Linked DNA regions of Trichocoleus sp. FACHB-46. Each later gene encodes a partner of the first gene's protein in a complex. Links are inferred from orthologs where the notes say so. Each region holds a gene or a part of one and is shown on either strand. Other genes may lie near its edges. The genes, in order: sufU and H6F72_RS10370.

What was found.
Region 2: the proteins of sufU (region 1) and H6F72_RS10370 are in contact, whole or in part, in a solved structure (PDB 5XT5), measured with the Bacillus subtilis proteins. The link is inferred for Trichocoleus sp. FACHB-46 from one-to-one orthologs.

The regions. Positions count from the first base shown.
Region 1 is NZ_JACJOD010000013.1:157,152-165,743, forward strand. What follows is about bases 5,804-8,592. They hold sufU (Fe-S cluster assembly sulfur transfer protein SufU), read right to left. Parts: upstream 7,539-8,592; coding sequence 7,068-7,538; downstream 5,804-7,067. Other genes in these bases: H6F72_RS08350 (iron-containing alcohol dehydrogenase family protein), read right to left, coding at 5,804-6,352; H6F72_RS08355 (Ycf51 family protein), read right to left, coding at 6,479-7,012; H6F72_RS30945 (bifunctional diguanylate cyclase/phosphodiesterase), read right to left, coding at 7,700-8,592. Also shown: H6F72_RS08310 (M20 family metallopeptidase), read left to right, coding at 1-7; H6F72_RS08315 (hypothetical protein), read left to right, coding at 147-401; H6F72_RS08320 (NIL domain-containing protein), read left to right, coding at 605-1,009; H6F72_RS08325 (hypothetical protein), read left to right, coding at 1,038-1,463; H6F72_RS29660 (peptidoglycan-binding protein), read left to right, coding at 1,887-2,738; H6F72_RS08340 (hypothetical protein), read left to right, coding at 3,101-3,859; H6F72_RS08345 (aspartate aminotransferase), read right to left, coding at 3,953-5,164; more of H6F72_RS08350, read right to left, coding at 5,168-5,803. UniProt on the Bacillus subtilis protein: Part of the SUF-like system that mediates the biosynthesis of iron-sulfur (Fe-S) clusters. Acts as a sulfurtransferase and thus transfers sulfur from SufS to SufB.
Region 2 is NZ_JACJOD010000013.1:577,276-586,009, forward strand. Bases 3,955-6,885 are described here. They hold H6F72_RS10370 (SufS family cysteine desulfurase), read left to right. Parts: upstream 3,955-4,757; coding sequence 4,758-6,014; downstream 6,015-6,885. Other genes in these bases: sufD (Fe-S cluster assembly protein SufD), read left to right, coding at 3,955-4,747; H6F72_RS10375 (ribonuclease III family protein), read left to right, coding at 6,181-6,885. Outside these bases: iron-sulfur cluster biosynthesis transcriptional regulator SufR, read right to left, coding at 1-382; H6F72_RS10350 (ferredoxin thioredoxin reductase catalytic beta subunit), read left to right, coding at 546-911; Fe-S cluster assembly protein SufB, read left to right, coding at 1,054-2,490; Fe-S cluster assembly ATPase SufC, read left to right, coding at 2,616-3,407; more of sufD, read left to right, coding at 3,404-3,954; more of H6F72_RS10375, read left to right, coding at 6,886-6,954; fghA (S-formylglutathione hydrolase), read left to right, coding at 7,279-8,127; H6F72_RS10385 (DUF4177 domain-containing protein), read right to left, coding at 8,284-8,463; H6F72_RS10390 (ChaN family lipoprotein), read left to right, coding at 8,625-8,734. UniProt on the Bacillus subtilis protein: Type II cysteine desulfurase that acts as the initial step in the SUF-like Fe-S cluster assembly pathway.

The DNA.
Region 1 (8,592 bases):
TCGTTAGGACGGGAACGGCCTTGGCTAACACTCCAACCATGCTCAACCAACCTCAATCAGGTGAGCATTCTGCCCTACGAGAGATCAACTAGGAGAAAAGCTTAGCTAAATTGGCTGGTAAGGCAGAATTGAGAAGAATTAAATTCATGGCTTCACCTACACCCTTAAAAGGTACAGATCTGATTGACTGTGCCAAAGCGAATGCCAAACAAGGAGTTGAAACTGCTGCTTATTTCTGCGGCTATGGCAGTGATTTGAATACATTTGAACAGGAATTGCACCAAGCCTGCCAAGACATTGGGGTGAATATTAACGAGCTGAGCGATCTGATTACAGATCAACAACAGCTAATCCAGTTCGCAGGCACTGAGGTCTCCCCTGATAGTCCCTCATCTTTATAAAGTACTAGGCTGTCTGATTTAGGTCTTGCAACAGCCCTCTCTGTTAGATTGAGCACAACACAATTGTAGGGGTACCTCCGGTAGGTGCCCTTTTGTATTGAGTAGGGCCAAGATAGGTTCCTTGCAATTCTCTACTTGGGGCGCTGATAGAGAAATCTATAATAAAGGTCAGTACAACGAAGCAACCTTTATGAGCGCCTGCTGTGAAAAAACGGGTAACTCTGACCTTTCCTAAACGTTCTGTGCAAATGCCTGTCACTTATCGGCTGGCCAAAGACTTTAATGTTGCCGCTAATATTATCCGCGCTCAAGTTGCCCCTAATCAGATTGGCAAGCTCGTTGTGGAGTTGTCTGGGGATATTGATCAGTTGGATGCAGCCATTGACTGGATGCGATCGCAAGACATTGGCGTTTCCTTAGCAAGTCGAGAACTGCTGATTGACGAAGATGTTTGTGTGCATTGTGGTCTCTGCACTGGCATTTGTCCCACCGAAGCCTTGACCCTCGATCCGCAATCTTTCCGACTTACTTTCACTCGATCGCGCTGCATTGTTTGCGAGCAGTGCATTCCAACGTGCCCAGTTCAAGCGATCTCAACTAATCTGTAAACTAAATGGATGGCAATAAATCGCGTGAATGGCATTGCTGAAAAAACTTCCTTGGCTCTCTCTAGCACTTTTAGTAGTTGCCTACTGTACATGGGGCTGGTTCCTTTACCCATCCCGCAGTTCGGGGTTTGATTGGTTGTTTGCCGCTGCCTTCGCCATCATTGTGGCAGGATTATTGACCGCGCCTGAAAAAAGCCTGCGATCGCGATTTTTCACTTGGTCTGTTTCTAGCATTGGTAGATTTATCCTAGTGCTTTGCGGCTCTGCGCTAACAGCCGTAGTTCTCTACATGGCTAATGTTTTTGTTCATATTTTAGTTACAATTTCTGCTTGTATGTTGGCAAGGCTAGACTTACAAACTGCCGGATTCAAGCAGTTAACCGCCTTCTGGGTCTTATCAGCATTTTCTCTAGTTGGCTTGGGACTGGGCTGGACCTTTCACTATTTCGCGTAAAGTCAAGCAATAGAGCAAGAAAAAAGCAGCCCTTGTAGGCTGCTGGTGTGGTGTGTGAGGAGTAGTTAGCTCCAGATTAAGGGAGTTCGATGGCAACTGCAATTCAGTTACAGTTTTCGATACAATCGCCTGAAACGCCCACAGCTTAAACTTTTCAAAAATTTTGCCTCACAAAACTCTCTCCAGTCACCGGATGGACAATGTAGAAAGCGTCACACGGTACCCCAAGATTAGAGTTGAATTTAACGACACTATGAAAAGCGCTTAACTGTCCTCTTGCCCTACAGCATTCTACGCAGTGGGGCAATTTTGTTTTTAAAGTAGATTGTCAGGTTCCTAGCTGAACCAGATCACACATGAGATAAACTCAGGGGAGTCTGGCATGCGATCGCATGTCACTGAGTTGACAGAGGAGTGAGGTCAATGAAAAGCAGCCTGGATCGAGGCTTAGCGACTCCCAGCATCATTTACACTCCGCTTGTTCGCTGGAGCATCATCAGCCTACTAACGGCTAGCTCAGTCGGTCCCTTCGCATGGATGGCTGAAGCTCAAGAAGCTGCCAACCAAACGCCAACTGGCAGTACATTAACTAGATCTCCAGGGAGCTTGATTAATCGAGCCACCTTAAAACTAGGCACTCAAGGTCGAGACGTTTCTGAGCTACAGGCAACTTTAAGGTTATTGGGCTTCTACGCTGGGGCAGTAGACGGCTTTTATCGCGAAAGTACTGCGATCGCGGTCTCTCGCTTTCAAACAGCAGCAGGGCTTCCTGCGGATGGCATTGTTGGGCCTGCCACCTGGGATCAACTCTTTCCACCAACCGCTAACCTACGTTCGTCTACCATCAACACTATCTCTGCGGCCAATCTTTCCCCTACTACCAACTCTGCTGCGGCCTTTCCCACTCCTAATATCACTAATTCCAGCAACCCAAATCCTGATCGCTCCCCAGCTCTAGCTACTACCAGTCTCAGCAACGCGAAACCCAGTAGCGACTTAGCAGGTAGTAATAGTTCTGCAAGGTCAGTTGTCCCTTCGATCTCCACTGAACCTGAAGCCTCTACGGTAGAGTTACCAGTTTTAAGATTAGGCATGCAAGGCTCCGCAGTTTCTAGACTGCAAGAGCGCTTACAAGCCGCCGGATTTTTTCAAGGAGCCATAGATGGTGCCTTTGGACCAGAAACCCAAAGTGCAGTTCAAGCAGCTCAGCGCCAGTACCAGTTAGAAGCAGATGGTATCGTTGGGCCTGCAACTTGGAGTGCCTTGCTGCGTTAGCTAGTTTTTACTCAAAAGAAACTTGAGCTTTGAAGAAGTAGGGTAACTTTTGTTTCCTACTCTTTCAGCGATCGCGCTATAAAAATCTTCTTTAAAAAGTTAAATAAGCAAGTCAGCCTGGAGGTAGAGCAAATAATCCACTCTTCCGATAGAACTGTTTGTTATTGCAAACCAAGTATCTTTTGTATACAGAGCTCACGTAGAGCTAGTACAAAATACAGACTCAAAAACTTTAGAAGTCATTGTTGAAATCTACTGATTTTAGAGTTCACCCATTAGGTTCTAGTAGTCTCTAGCGATTCAAATATTTCTTTGCTCTTTTTTCTAAAAACCTTTTTTTTGAAAGCGTTCTGGCAATAAAAATGTACAACAGAGATAACCGCGAAACCCACAATTCAGAAGTTCGTCAAGAGACTTATCAAGACGCTCAAGGAAATACTCATACTCGTGTCACTCGCAACGCTGACACCGTTAATACCCGTACACCCACGACAGACGAGGTGTCTTATCGCGATGGCTACGTAAGCGGTCAGGTCACCGAACGGGAATTGCGAGACGGAAATCAGATTGCTCGTGATAACGACAATGCAGCTCGTGGGCTCCTGATCGGCATTATTCTGACCTCTTTGTTGGGCTTAGTTCTTGGCACACTATTTTTCTTGAATCGACGCGAAACTCCTGCGCCTGTAGCACCCATTATTGTGCCGAATCGCTCAGTTGCTCCAGCAGCCAAGCCATCGCCTAGCCCGGTGACCAAAACCGAAACTCGAATCATTGAGCGAGACAGAGTGGTACCTGTTCCTCAGCCACAGGCTCCAGCACCTCAAGCACCTGCTCCCGCTCCCGCTCCAGCACCTACGGTGAACGTAGCACCCGCTCCCGCTCCTGACGTAAACATTACAGTACCCAGCAATCCTGCGCCTGCGCCTACTCAGCCTCAAACTGGAAATGACGCAACATCTACTCAGGGCAGCAGTGGCAGTACAACTGATACCGCACCTAGCACCAACGATCTGAATACGGGAGATCAGTCAGATACTGCACCAACTACAGAGGGCACAAGTACAACTGGCAATGACACAACTAACACTGGTGGCACCTCTGGAACCACTGGCCGTTAAATAGCAAAGCTGAGTTTCAGCGACTAAATTAGTCAATTTTCCGTGGGTCTAGTGAATACTTACTAGACCCACGATTATTTTTGAAGGTAATAATTATTCGGAGTGAGACCCAACGGCTTCGGCTTGATAACGAATGTTAGCTTGTTTCAATCGTTGCAAGGCTTCACCTAGGCGATCGCAATCTGCAATTAAGCTAATGCGAACATATCCTTCGCCGCCAGGACCAAAGGCATTACCTGGGGTCACAACCACACCTGTTTGTTGCAGTACCGACAGAGCAAAGTCAGTAGAGTTTTGCCCTGGTGGACAAGGTACCCAGAGATACATGGTGGCGCGAGTCTTCGGAATGCTCCAACCCAGCTCTTCCAATCCTTGGATCAAGAAATCTCGACGGGTGCGGTAGCGAGCTTGAACTTCGTGCAAGTAAACATCGGGCAGTTGCAAGGCAGTTTCAGCCGCAGATTGTAAGGCCGCAAAGATGCCGTAATCCAGATTGGTTTTTAGCGTTCGCAGTCCTTGAATAATGTGGCGATTGCCCACCACAAAACCAACCCGCCAACCCGCCATATTATAGGTTTTGGACATGGTGTGGAACTCTACCCCAATGTCCTTAGCCCCCGGAATCTCTAGCAAACTGGTGGGCTGATAACCATCAAAGGCGAGTTCCGCATAGCAAAGATCATGGATCAGCAGAATTTCATGCTTGCGGGCGAAAGCGACAATGTCTTCAAAGAACTCACGGGGGGCTGTGGCCGCTGTTGGATTACTGGGGTAGTTGAAGTAAAGGATTTTGGCTTGCTTGGCTACATCATCGGGAATCGCAGCCAAATCGATCAGCCAATCATTTTCTGGCTTCAAGATCAGGTTGTGAATCTTACCCCCAGCAATGAGCGGTCCCCGGAAATGAGCTGGATAAGCCGGGCTGGGAACTAAAACAACATCACCGGGATTGACATAGGCGATCGCTAAGTGAGTCAACCCTTCTTTGGACCCCAGCAACGGCAAAGCTTCTCCGTCGGGGTCAAGGCTAACACCATAACGACGGTGGTACCAGCTGGTGATGGCGCGGCGGAAACTGGCAGTGCCTTCAAAAGGAGGATAACCATGATTGGCTGGGTCCTGTAGAGCCGCGATCGCTGCATCCACGACAGGTTGAGGTGTAGGGCCATCTGGGTTGCCCATTCCCAAATCAATCAAGTCCAGACCCTGTTCGCGAGCACGAGCTTTCAACTCATCTAAGCGGGCAAATACATAGGGAGGGAGCGCACGCAGACGTTCGGCAGGGGTAATCCAATCCAGTTCCATTCCTTACACCTCGTTGCTGGTTGCCTGAGTCAGAGTGGTACGACTGACTTCAACCGGAGCCATTGTCGAAACCATAGCTGCCATGAGTTGTGCAGGCACAACCGAGAATGGCAGACGGTGAATGTCCGAGCCTTGAGCACAGGCTACTTCAGCAGCATGTTGTAAATCTGCCAGCGAAATCTGCTCTAAACCCAGATCTCCTAAGGTTTGGGGTAAACCGATTTCAGCATAGAACTTTAAGAGCTGCTGTCGTGCTGTCGCTGCTAGTTGATTTCCTTGCAGCATTTCTTCTAGGCGCAGTTGGACCAGAATGCCATAAGCTACCTTCTCGCCATGCAAAGCATCGTGGCTAGCCAACAGATGCGTGAGGCCATTATGCACCGCATGAGCAGCAACTGTACGGCATTGGGCTCCACCCAAACCGCCAATCACTCCTGCCAACAACACGGAAGCATCTACTACTTCCCGCCAAGCGTCACCCCCTGGTTCTTGCAAAGCGGCCACAGACTTTTGAAACAGAATGTCGCGCAAAACGCGGGCTTGCTGGACTGCGGCAATCAGTAAGGTTTGCTCAGAGTGACCGCTGCTGACGGAAGCTTCATACCATTTCGCCAAGGCATCGCCAATACCTGCGACCAAAGTTCGCTGATCAGCCGTCCGAATCAAGCTATAGTCAAGCACCAACAAATCTGGACAGCGGGGCAAACCCACGTCGTACAGAAAGGCTCCTTGATCGGAATAGATATTGGAGAGGGCTGTCCAAGCCGCACAAGTGGCTGCTGAAGTGGGCACAGTCACAATCGGCAACTGGGACTGATGAGCAATCAATTTAGCCGCATCTAAAGCTTTACCACCACCAACACCAATGATCACATCGGCTTGGTGAGTCGCAACTGCTTCTCGGAGTGTTGCCAATCCTGCCTCGCTGCAATCTAAACCATAGGCAGCTTGAGCGAATGATAATTTTTCCTGTTGTAACACAGGTTCCAGCCAAGGTCGCACCACCGCTAAGGTGCGATCGCCCCCTACAATTAAAGGCCGCTGTCCTAAGCGACCAATTGCCTCCCCTACCTGGGCCAACGCTTGCTCGCCTCGGATCACTTGAGCGGGCGCGACCATCAGCGAGAGCAGTGCAGTCGTGGTTTTAGTTTGGGTTGATGATGAATCCGGCAGAGAGGGATGAGGCATAGGGCACGATCGCGAGGTCGTTGACATTTACGTAGGGTAAGGACAACTTTACTACTATTTCCAGGTTAGTTTGCACTGAAACTAAGGCGTAAAGATCACCCAGTTTCTAACTAACCGATGGAAGTTTTAGGATGGGCGAGATGCGGTCTCTAGCTGAGGCAAACGAGCAAAATTTTGGTCATAGATCGTTACCGCCAAATTGGTGTCATCTCGCGATGCCAGCGATCGCTTGACTTCACCTAAATAGAGAGGCACCGATTGCCCCGCTTCTGGGTGAATAATGGTTCGCGCCCGAATCGTGAGTTTCTCGTCTGCTCCTCCCAAGCGACCAAAGGAGAACAAATCGGAAGCTGCCTGGCGCAGAGTGGCATCTAACTCAGATTGCTTGATCTTGGGTGAAACCGAAATAACAGCCTGACTGGCTCCAGAGTCATAGATGAGTGAGAAAGGAGCGGCACCCGGGATGATGGTATGGGTCAGAGGCACCAAACCGAGAGCAAAAAAGCCAACGGTTAAAACCCCCATAAAGCCTGTGACTCCTACAAAGCGGAACCGCACGCCCCACTGGAACACAAACATTAAAACGGTTAAAGCAGCGCAAACTAAGGTCAGAATGCCTGACCACTTAGTAGCAATTAAAAAATCAGCAGTTGTAGGCATGACGGTGGCAAACTAAGACTAACGACAGATCAATAAAGCTGAGGCAATTCCTCGGTTATTCGTTGCTGACAAAGCCCGCAGGCTGAGACGCTTCAGAGTGCTCTAAGGCTGCCTTCAAGGTATGCCAGGAAAGATTGGCACATTTAATCCGCACAGGAAACTGAGAAACCCCTTGCATTACGTTTAACTTCCGCAATTCTTGGGGGAACTCTGCTTCTCCTTTCATCATGGTTTGGAAGCGTTGCACCATTTCTAGCGCTTCGGCAACAGTGCGACCTCGCAAGGCCTCAGCCATCAGATCTGTAGAGGCGATCGCGATCGCGCAGCCTTCCCCTTCAAATTTGACATCTTCAATCCGGTCGCTGTTCTCGTTGAGTTGCAGGGTCAGTTCGATCGTGTCACCACAAGAGGGATTATGGCCTTTTTGATAGCGATGGACTGGAGAGGTTGTACCCTTGTTACGAGGTTTTTTATAACGCTCCAGAATCACTTGTTGATATAGATCACGTAAGTTGCCCAGAGTCATGATGGGTTGATGATGTGTGTCTCCGTCTATTCTCGATCCTATCAGGGTCTTCCAGCTTGATAGGGGTGCGATCGCATTATTACCTAGAGAATTTCCAGCATATCAACTGCTAGCTCGATCCGCGATCGGTTTGCCGTAGCGCTCAGACCAGAAATTCTGAATCAATTTCCAGGCAAAACCTTGCCAGCTTTTGATAATTGGCGTTGATGCTGCGGATGAGGACTAAGTTGGCGAGCGCGGCAATGATATTGCTGAGTTAGCAGGGTGGTGATGACAGCAGCAGACACAGGTTTAGAGAACAGGTAACCCTGCCCGTACTCACATCCCATCTGGTTTAGTTGAGTATGTTGAACTGCCGTTTCTACGCCCTCGGCAATTACTTGCATCCCCAAATTGTGGGCTAGCGTGATGATCGTCTGAACAATTGCTGAATTCTTACTATTCGTGTCTATCGTGGTGATAAAAGAGCGATCGATTTTGAGGACATCAATCGGAAAGCGGTGTAAATAGCTCAAAGATGAATATCCAGTGCCAAAATCATCCATGTATAGCTGAATATTCAGAGTTTTCAGGGCTAGTAGCATAGCGATCGCAGGTTCCGAATTTTCCATCAACACAGTTTCAGTAATTTCCAGTTTCAAGCTCCCAGGCGCTAGCTGGGTGGTCTGCAAAATTTGACTAACTTGGGTCATCAAATCCGTCTGGGAGAACTGCCGCCCCGAAATATTGACACTGATCGTCAGGGGTTGGCAGAAGGGAAAGCGTACTTGCCAGTTCGCTACCTGTTGGCAAGCTTCCTGCAACACCCAATGCCCCAGTGGCACAATCAAGCCTGTTTCTTCAGCAACTGCAATAAACTCCGTCGGAGCAACCAAGCCGCGCTGAGGATGGTGCCAACGCACTAAAGCTTCAAACCCCACAATTGCACCTGTGGCTAAGACCACAATGGGTTGATAACGAACCTGAAACTCTTGGCGATCGATGGCTCGTCGCAGATCCGTCTCCAGTTGCAATCGCTCCACCGCGTGAGCATGCATACTCAGGTTAAAGACTT
Region 2 (8,734 bases), 420 kb from region 1 along the record:
CTTGCAACGATCCTGAACCAACGCGATCGCGGTATTCTGCCGCCTTGCGTTCCCACTGCTTTTGGAGTAGTACTCCCACCTGCTCACGGCCCACTGTTTCGGTCAGCGTATCTAAAAGCGAAAGGGCAAATTCTTCGTAACGGTCCGGGAAGCGATCGCGACCTTGACGGCTGAGCTTGTAGACGTGGTTGGGACGCCCCATACTGACATGCACAACTTCGTGCAAAATCAACCCCTCCGCCTCTAAGTCTTTCAAGTGACGGCGAATTGCTTGAGGACTAAGCTTCAAGTGTTCCGCCAGTTCTTGGGCAGTCGCTTGGCCCTGCTTCAATAAATGATGCAGGATGTCCTGTTTCGTAGAAGGTTGCTGTGTCGTTGCCATCCTTGTCTCAAAACCAGCTAAAGCGAACGGCAAAAATTGCGCGAACAGACTTTGACAACTAAATTGTTTCTAAAGTACCCTAAAATAGAAATTAAGCAACGAAAGTGTTGTTTTAATTATTTAATTATAGATTGTAGTTCAGTTTGTCCTGCCATCCTGCCTCATGAATTCAACGACCCCTGAAAGCCAGCAAGCAACAGAAAAAAGCCTCGAAGCTATGAGGCACTTTTCAGAAACTTATGCCAAACGGACAGGAACCTACTTCTGTATGGACCCCGGTGTCACCGCTGTTGTGATCGAAGGGCTAGCCAAACACAAGGACGAACTAGGTGCTCCCCTCTGCCCTTGCCGTCACTACGAAGACAAAGAAGCAGAAGTAGCCGCAGCTTTCTGGAACTGCCCTTGCGTCCCCATGCGCGAGCGCAAAGAGTGCCACTGCATGCTCTTCCTGACCGAAGACAACGAGTTTAGGGGGGACAAGCAGGAAATCAGCTTTGAAGAAGTTAGAGCTGTGACCAATCAATATTAATTTCTAGCCTTTTGCCTGCGGCTGACTCGATTCCTTTCCCTAGAGAACACACTTTCCTCGTTTGCTGACCTAGCGTCTCATTTCGCCCCAGGTTTGCTGTTCAGCCGCCTCCGATCCCTAGAGTCCTGAGAGAACACTACCGATGACTGCAAGCGTTAAGACACTCGTCAATCAGCCCTACAAGTACGGGTTTGTGACGGACATCGAGTCAGAAACCGTACCCCGTGGATTAAGCGAAGACACCGTCCGCTTAATTTCGGCCAAGAAAGAAGAGCCAGAATTCATGCTGGAGTTTCGCCTCAAGGCGTATCGCCAGTGGCTGAAGATGACTGAGCCAACTTGGCCCCATGTCACCTACCCGCCAATCAATTACCAAGACATCATTTATTATTCCGCGCCCAAGCAGAAGCAGAAGAAGCAGAGCTTGGACGAAGTAGACCCCATTCTGCTAGAAACCTTTGAGAAGCTGGGCATTCCACTGACTGAGCAAAAGCGCCTTGCCAACGTTGCCGTCGATGCTATTTTCGACAGCGTTTCCGTGGCCACCACCTTCCGCGAGAAGCTAGCTGAGAAGGGCGTGATCTTCTGCTCGATCTCCGAAGCGCTGCGCGAGTATCCAGAGTTGGTGCAGAAGTACCTCGGTAGCGTTGTGCCTGTAGCCGACAACTATTTTGCGGCCCTCAACGCGGCGGTGTTTAGCGACGGTTCCTTCGTCTACATCCCCAAAAACACCAAGTGTCCGATGGAGTTGTCCACCTACTTCCGGATCAACAGTGGCGACACAGGGCAGTTTGAGCGGACGCTGATTGTGGCTGAAGAAGGCAGCTCAGTCAGCTATCTCGAAGGCTGTACTGCCCCTATGTACGACACCAACCAGCTCCACGCCGCTGTAGTGGAATTGGTAGCGATGGACAATGCTGAGATCAAGTACTCCACTGTCCAGAACTGGTATGCAGGCGACGAGAACGGCAAAGGCGGTATCTATAACTTCGTCACCAAGCGCGGTCTCTGCCAAGGCGTGAACTCCAAGATTTCTTGGACCCAAGTCGAAACAGGTTCGGCCATCACCTGGAAGTACCCCAGTTGCGTGCTGGTCGGTGACAACTCTGTAGGTGAGTTCTACTCGGTGGCGCTGACCAACCACATGCAGCAAGCCGACACAGGCACCAAGATGATCCACATCGGCAAGAACACCCGCAGCACGATTATCTCCAAGGGGATTTCGGCAGGTAAATCCAAGAACAGCTATCGAGGTTTGGTGAAGATTAGCCCGAAAGCGGAGGGCGCACGCAACTACTCGCAGTGTGACTCGATGCTGATTGGTGACAATGCCCAAGCCAACACCTTCCCTTACATCCAAGTGCAAAACAACACAGGCAAGGTAGAGCACGAAGCCTCAACTTCCAAGATTGGGGAAGACCAGCTTTTCTTCTTCACCCAACGCGGCATCTCGATGGAAGACGCGATCTCGATGATGATCAGCGGTTTCTGTAAGGATGTGTTCAGTCAGTTGCCAATGGAGTTTGCAGTCGAAGCCGATCGCCTGTTGGCCCTGAAACTAGAAGGCAGCGTGGGTTAGACCTCTCCCCCAGCCCCTCTCCCAGTGGGAGAGGGGCGAAACCCAAGAAAGCCGCGATCGCTTCTCTCTCCCTAACTTGCTCGAATCCCTAACCCTCAAGCATTCCAGAGTTTTAATCAGTTGCAATGATCATTGAAAATAGCGAAGTTATCTTATCCGTCCGGGATCTAACCGCGAATGTGGACGGTACCCAAATCCTCAAAGGCTTGAACCTGGAGGTCAAGGCTGGAGAAATTCACGCCATCATGGGGCCAAACGGTTCTGGTAAGAGCACTTTTTCCAAGATTTTGGCAGGGCATCCCGCTTACGAAGTCACAGGTGGCGAAGTGATTTTCTTGGGCGAAAACTTATTGGAAAAGGAACCCGAAGAACGGGCGCGATCGGGTGTGTTTTTGGCATTCCAGTATCCCCTAGAAATTCCAGGGGTCAGCAACATCGATTTCTTGCGCGTGGCTTACAACTCGCGCCGCAAACACCAAGGTCTGGAAGAACTCGACGCTTTTGACTTTGATGATTTGGTGCGGCAGAAGCTAGATGTGGTGAAGATGGACCCTGCGTTTCTGAATCGCAGCGTGAATGAAGGCTTCTCGGGTGGCGAGAAAAAGCGCAACGAGATTCTGCAAATGGCGCTGCTGGAACCCAAGTTAGCCATTCTGGATGAAACTGATTCTGGCTTAGATATTGATGCGCTCAAGATCGTGTCTGGTGGTGTCAACCAGATCGCCAATCCCCAAAATGCCACGATTCTGATCACCCACTACCAGCGCTTGCTCAACTACATCACTCCTGATTTTGTGCATGTGATGGAAGGCGGTCGCATCCTGACTACAGGTGGTAAAGAACTGGCGCTGGAACTTGAAGAGCGCGGTTATGAATGGGTCCGTGAAGAAGACGCGGCTGAGGTGGCAGCACGATGACGATTCAGGTTTCCCCCGAACAAACTGCGAGTTCCCAGGCAGCAACCAACCGGGAAGCTTACTTGGCTGGGTTGCTGAAGTTGGCTCAAAGCACTGAGGTGAAAGTCAGCGATCGCCTCCCAGAACTCAGATCCCAGGCTGCGGCGTTGGTGCAAGAGCAAACCTTCCCCACGACTCGCAATGAAGAATGGCGCTACACCGATTTGTCGCCCTTGTTGCAGGTGGAGTTGGTAGTTGGCGATCGCTCATTAGTAGTTAGCTCTAAGGCCGTTCAAGCATTCGCGTTGTTAGAGGCGGCTGAGAGTCGGTTGGTGTTCGTCAATGGCGTTTATACGTCGGAACTCTCTGCGATCGCCAATCTCCCAGCTAATATCTTTGTCGGTAATTTGGCGGCTTTACCAGAGGAGTTAAAAGCGCGATCGCAGAACTACTTGGCAAAGCAACCCGGTGCGGAAGAAGTCTTTACCGCACTCAACACCGCAGGTCTGAGTGATGCTGCCATCGTTTGGATTCCGAAGAATCAGGAAGTTGAAACGCCGATTCATTTGCTGTTTGTCTCTACTGCCAGCGATCGCCCCATCCTCTCTCAGCCTCGCTGCTTAGTGGTGGCAGAAACGGGCAGCAGTGTGACGCTCGTGGAAGATTATGGCACGGTTGGTGAGGGTGTATATTTCACCAATTCGGTGACGGAAATCTGGGTCGAACAAAATGCTCAGGTGCGTCACACTAGAGTTCAGCGGGACAGCCAAAACGCTTTCCACATTGGCAAAACTGCGGTCAGCCAAGCTCGTGACAGTCGCTACACCTGCAACGCCGTCAGCTTTGGCGCTAAACTGTCGCGGCACAACTTGGAAATTTTCCAAACTGGAGAGCAGACCGAAACCAACCTCAACGGCTTGACCCTCGTGGCTGGAGACCAACTCGGCGATACTCACAGCACGATCGCCTATACCCAACCTCACGGCAGCAGCCGCCAACTGCACAAAACCATTGTGGATGGGCAAGCGCGGGCTGTGTTCAACGGCAAAGTGTTTGTGCCCAAGCTGGCGCAACTCACCGACGCAGGACAGCTCAACCGCAACTTGCTCCTCTCCCCCAAAGCCCGCGTGGATACCAAGCCGCAGCTAGAAATCACGGCAGATAACGTCAAGTGCAGTCACGGGGCAACGGTGGGGCAGATTGACCCCGATGAAATCTTCTATCTACAAAGTCGTGGTCTCGACCAGGCCAGTGCCCGTCAGCTTTTGGTTTATGCCTTCGCGATCGAGATTATTGATCAAATTCCCGTTGCCTCTGTGCGCGATCGCCTGTCTCAGCTAGTGAAACAACGAGCTTTTTAGAACTATGACTATTGCTCAGGAAAGAACTCTCGCCGCCCAGGTCCGCGCTGACTTCCCGATTTTGGATCAGGAGATCAACGGCAAGCCTTTGGTCTATCTGGACAACGCGGCTACCTCGCAAAAACCCCAAGCGGTGTTGCAAGCGTTGCAGCACTACTACGAGCACGACAATGCTAACGTTCACCGGGGCGTGCATACCCTCAGTTCGCGGGCAACCGATGCTTACGAAGGCGCACGAGATAAGGTCGCGAAGTTTGTCAATGCGGCCTCTCGGCAAGAAATCATCTACACCCGCAACGCCAGCGAAGCGATCAACTTGGTGTCGAACGCTTGGGGCTTGAGCACACTGAAGCAGGGTGACGAGATCATCCTGAGCGTGATGGAGCACCACAGCAACCTGATTCCCTGGCAGTTGGTGGCGCAGAAAACGGGCGCGGTGCTCAAATTTGTGGAGCTAACTGAAACCGAAGAATTCAACTTAGAGCAGTTCAAGTCGCTGATTTCCGACAAGACCAAGCTCGTCTCCGTGGTGCATGTCTCCAACACCTTGGGCTGCATTAACCCCGTTAAAGAGATTTGCGCGATCGCTCACCAACATGGCGCGAGAGTGCTGATCGATGCCTGCCAAAGCGTACCCCACATGCCAGTTGACGTGCAGGACATTGATTGCGATTGGCTGGTCGGCTCTGGTCATAAGATGTGTGCTGCGACTGGGATCGGTTTCCTCTACGGCAAGTTGGCTCTGCTACGCTCGATGCCGCCGTTTTTGGGTGGTGGTGAGATGATTGCGGATGTGTTTCTCGATCACTCCACCTACGCCGATTTGCCCCACAAGTTTGAAGCGGGCACCCCTGCCATTGCTGAAGCGATCGCCCTCGGTGCCGCAGTTGATTACCTGATGGGCTTGGGTATGGACAAAATCCACGCCTACGAGGAAGAACTGACGGCTTACCTGTACCAGCGCTTAGCGGAGTTGCCCGAAGTCCGCACCTATGGCCCCAAACCAACTGAAGATGGCAAAGGCCGTGCTGCTCTCGCTGCTTTCACGGTGGGCGCAGTTCACCCCCACGATCTCTCGACGATTTTGGATCAAGCAGGAATCGCAATTCGGGCTGGGCACCACTGCACGCAACCACTACACCGCCATTTAGGGGCACAATCTACAGCACGGGCGAGTTTGTATTTCTACAACACCCGCGAAGAAATTGATGTCTTCATTGAATCTCTCAAAGAAGCGATCGAATTTTTCGGTAGCATCTTTGGCTAATTGTTACTAAAAACTTTTTTTGTGAGTAAGGTGGGCGATCGCTCACCTTATTTTTTTGTGCAGTCACACTACTTCACTTTATAGACAACTAATCTCTGGAATAGAAGCTGCCTTAGTGTAGGTATAAATAGTGCATGTCTATTTAGCTAGAGACTCAGTAAGCTTCATGAATGACCAAGACCTGCGCGAATGGATTCGTCACCATTTCAAGGTTACTCCCAAAGATCTCAGCATTTATAGAATTGCTCTTACTTTACGTCAAGGAGAAGTTTTAGAGCATTTTGGAGATTCAGTACTTGGCTTTATAGTGTCAGAATACTTATTTGAGAATTACTCAATTGATGAACCAGGCTGGTTCACGCATGTACGCTCTAGCCTAGTTGAAAATGAACATTTAACTCGTATTGGTAGGCGGATCAACTTAGCTGATGTAGTTATTATTCCTAGGACAAGCAGCAAAGAGCATGTCACAGATAGAGTGCTCGCTGACCGACTAGAAGCGTTGATTGCCGCTCTCTACCGGGATCAAGGACTGAAGAAGTGCAAAGAAGTAGTTAGAACGGTCTTCGAGCTAAGTAAAGAGAAAATTGAGAAATGGAATGATACCCAGCAAAATATAACTTCCAATCCTTTGATACAAAGACAACGTTTGGAAGCGCGAGTTATGGCAGAGCTACTAGCTACCCTTGAAGACAAAAACTCCATCTCTGCTTTACAAGAATTTTTAGCTAAGAAGGGTGAATCCCCTCCCGAATATACTGAAATTGAACGTACAGGTGTATCTCATCGCCCAGAATTCACCTTAGAAGCAACTTGTAAATTTAGAGGTAGAAGTTTGGTAGCGGAAGGCAAAGGCACCTCTATCAAAGAAGCTAAGAAACATGCAGCACATGCCTTACTGCAGAAGGTTATTGAGCTTTATAAAGATGGCTGGGGTTAGCGTGATTTAAGAATGATACATAGCGATCGCTCACAACGCCCTATAGATTCTCAACCAGCGATCGCTAAAACATAAAGCAATCGGGTTGTAGAAGGACAGCTATTGATAGGTTACACCCCGAAACAACTGCAATCCTTAGGATGCTGAGAGCGATCGCCTCCCAATACCTACATTTGCAGCAGAGTTGCAATTAACAGTTGGACAGATGATGGGATGGCTGAAAGTCAAATGAATTGAGTTGCCATCTATCAGGACTGAGCGTGGTGTATAGGCGAGGGAACGTGGATTGATTAGAATGCCAGTGCTGTGAACTCCCATTTCGCCATGCCTGCACCTCCTCAAGTCATCAGTCAATATCGCTGCTTTGACGGTACCGTTGGCTTTTACAGTCATCAATCTTCAGCTTGTAGCAGTGAGATGAAATTTGCGGTGTATCAGCCGCCGCAAGCTAAGGCAGAACCAGTGCCCGTGTTGTATTTCCTCTCTGGTCTGACTTGCACCGAAGAAAACTTCATTACGAAGGCGGGAACACAACAGTTTGCCGCCAAGCACGGGGTGATGCTCGTGGCACCGGATACGAGTCCACGCAATACAGGGATTCCGGGTGAAGATGAAGATTGGGATTTTGGTACAGGCGCTGGATTCTATGTCGATGCCACCCAGGAGCCGTGGAGCCAGCACTACCGGATGTATAGCTACATTACTGAAGAATTGCCAGTGCTGATCGCAGAGCATTTCCCGGTGAAGCGCGATCGCCAAGGTATCTTTGGGCATTCAATGGGCGGTCATGGGGCGCTGGTTTGTGCGCTGAGAAATCGCGATCGCTATCTTTCGGTATCTGCCTTTGCGCCAATTGTGGCTCCCATGCGTTGCGCTTGGGGACAAAAAGCCTTTAATAATTATTTGGGTGCAAATCAGGAACAGTGGCGAGCTTATGATGCGAGTGAGTTGATTCTTAGAGCTGATTGGCAGCGTCCGATTCTGATCGACCAAGGCACAGCAGATAACTTCCTAGAAAATCAACTGAAACCGCAGTTATTTGAGCAAGCCTGTACCCAGGTAGGGCAACCCCTCACCTTGCGAATGCAGTCAGGGTACGACCATAGCTATTACTTCATCGCTACATTCATGGAAGACCATATTCGCCATCATGCCGAGGCTTTGTGGGCATAAAAAAAATCCCCAGCGCAAGGCCAGGGATTAAATTCAGGGTGCATCTACCATTCCTTTCTTCTAGGAAGGGGTGGGTAGCTCCGGAAAAAGTTGAACAACTTTGGTGGAAATGCAGAGTTGAAAGTCGCGATCGCTCTGCTAGCTCGATCCATGCGTTTAACTATGCTGTTGAGGCCGCTTAAAAAAGGCAACCATATCTTTGGCTGCATCACTCACCACAGAAACTAATTCCCAGCCTTGCTCGCCTAATTCTTTCATGTTTCTCCAGCTACCATTAGCTGCCTGGTAAGACCCAGAAGCATTGACGTAAACCGTTATGTACTCAAAGCGCTGCATAGTGTTTGGCTCAATGGCAAGGTTTCTAGCTGGCTCAGAGACAGCTTAAATTTGTCAGCTCACCTGTGGCCTGCTGCAAATGCTATCAGCATGCCCTTTCCCAAAGCATTATTCGTTATGGTGAAAAAAGTTTGGTAGAGCAATAGGGGCAGTTGGAAAGCATGAGCAAAGGTCAGCTAATAAAACTTTGGGCGTGGTCGCTTGGCCTTTTTCTGTGTTTTACCTCACCTGCTCCTGCCCAAACTATTTTTAGCCCGATGCAGCAGCGCTT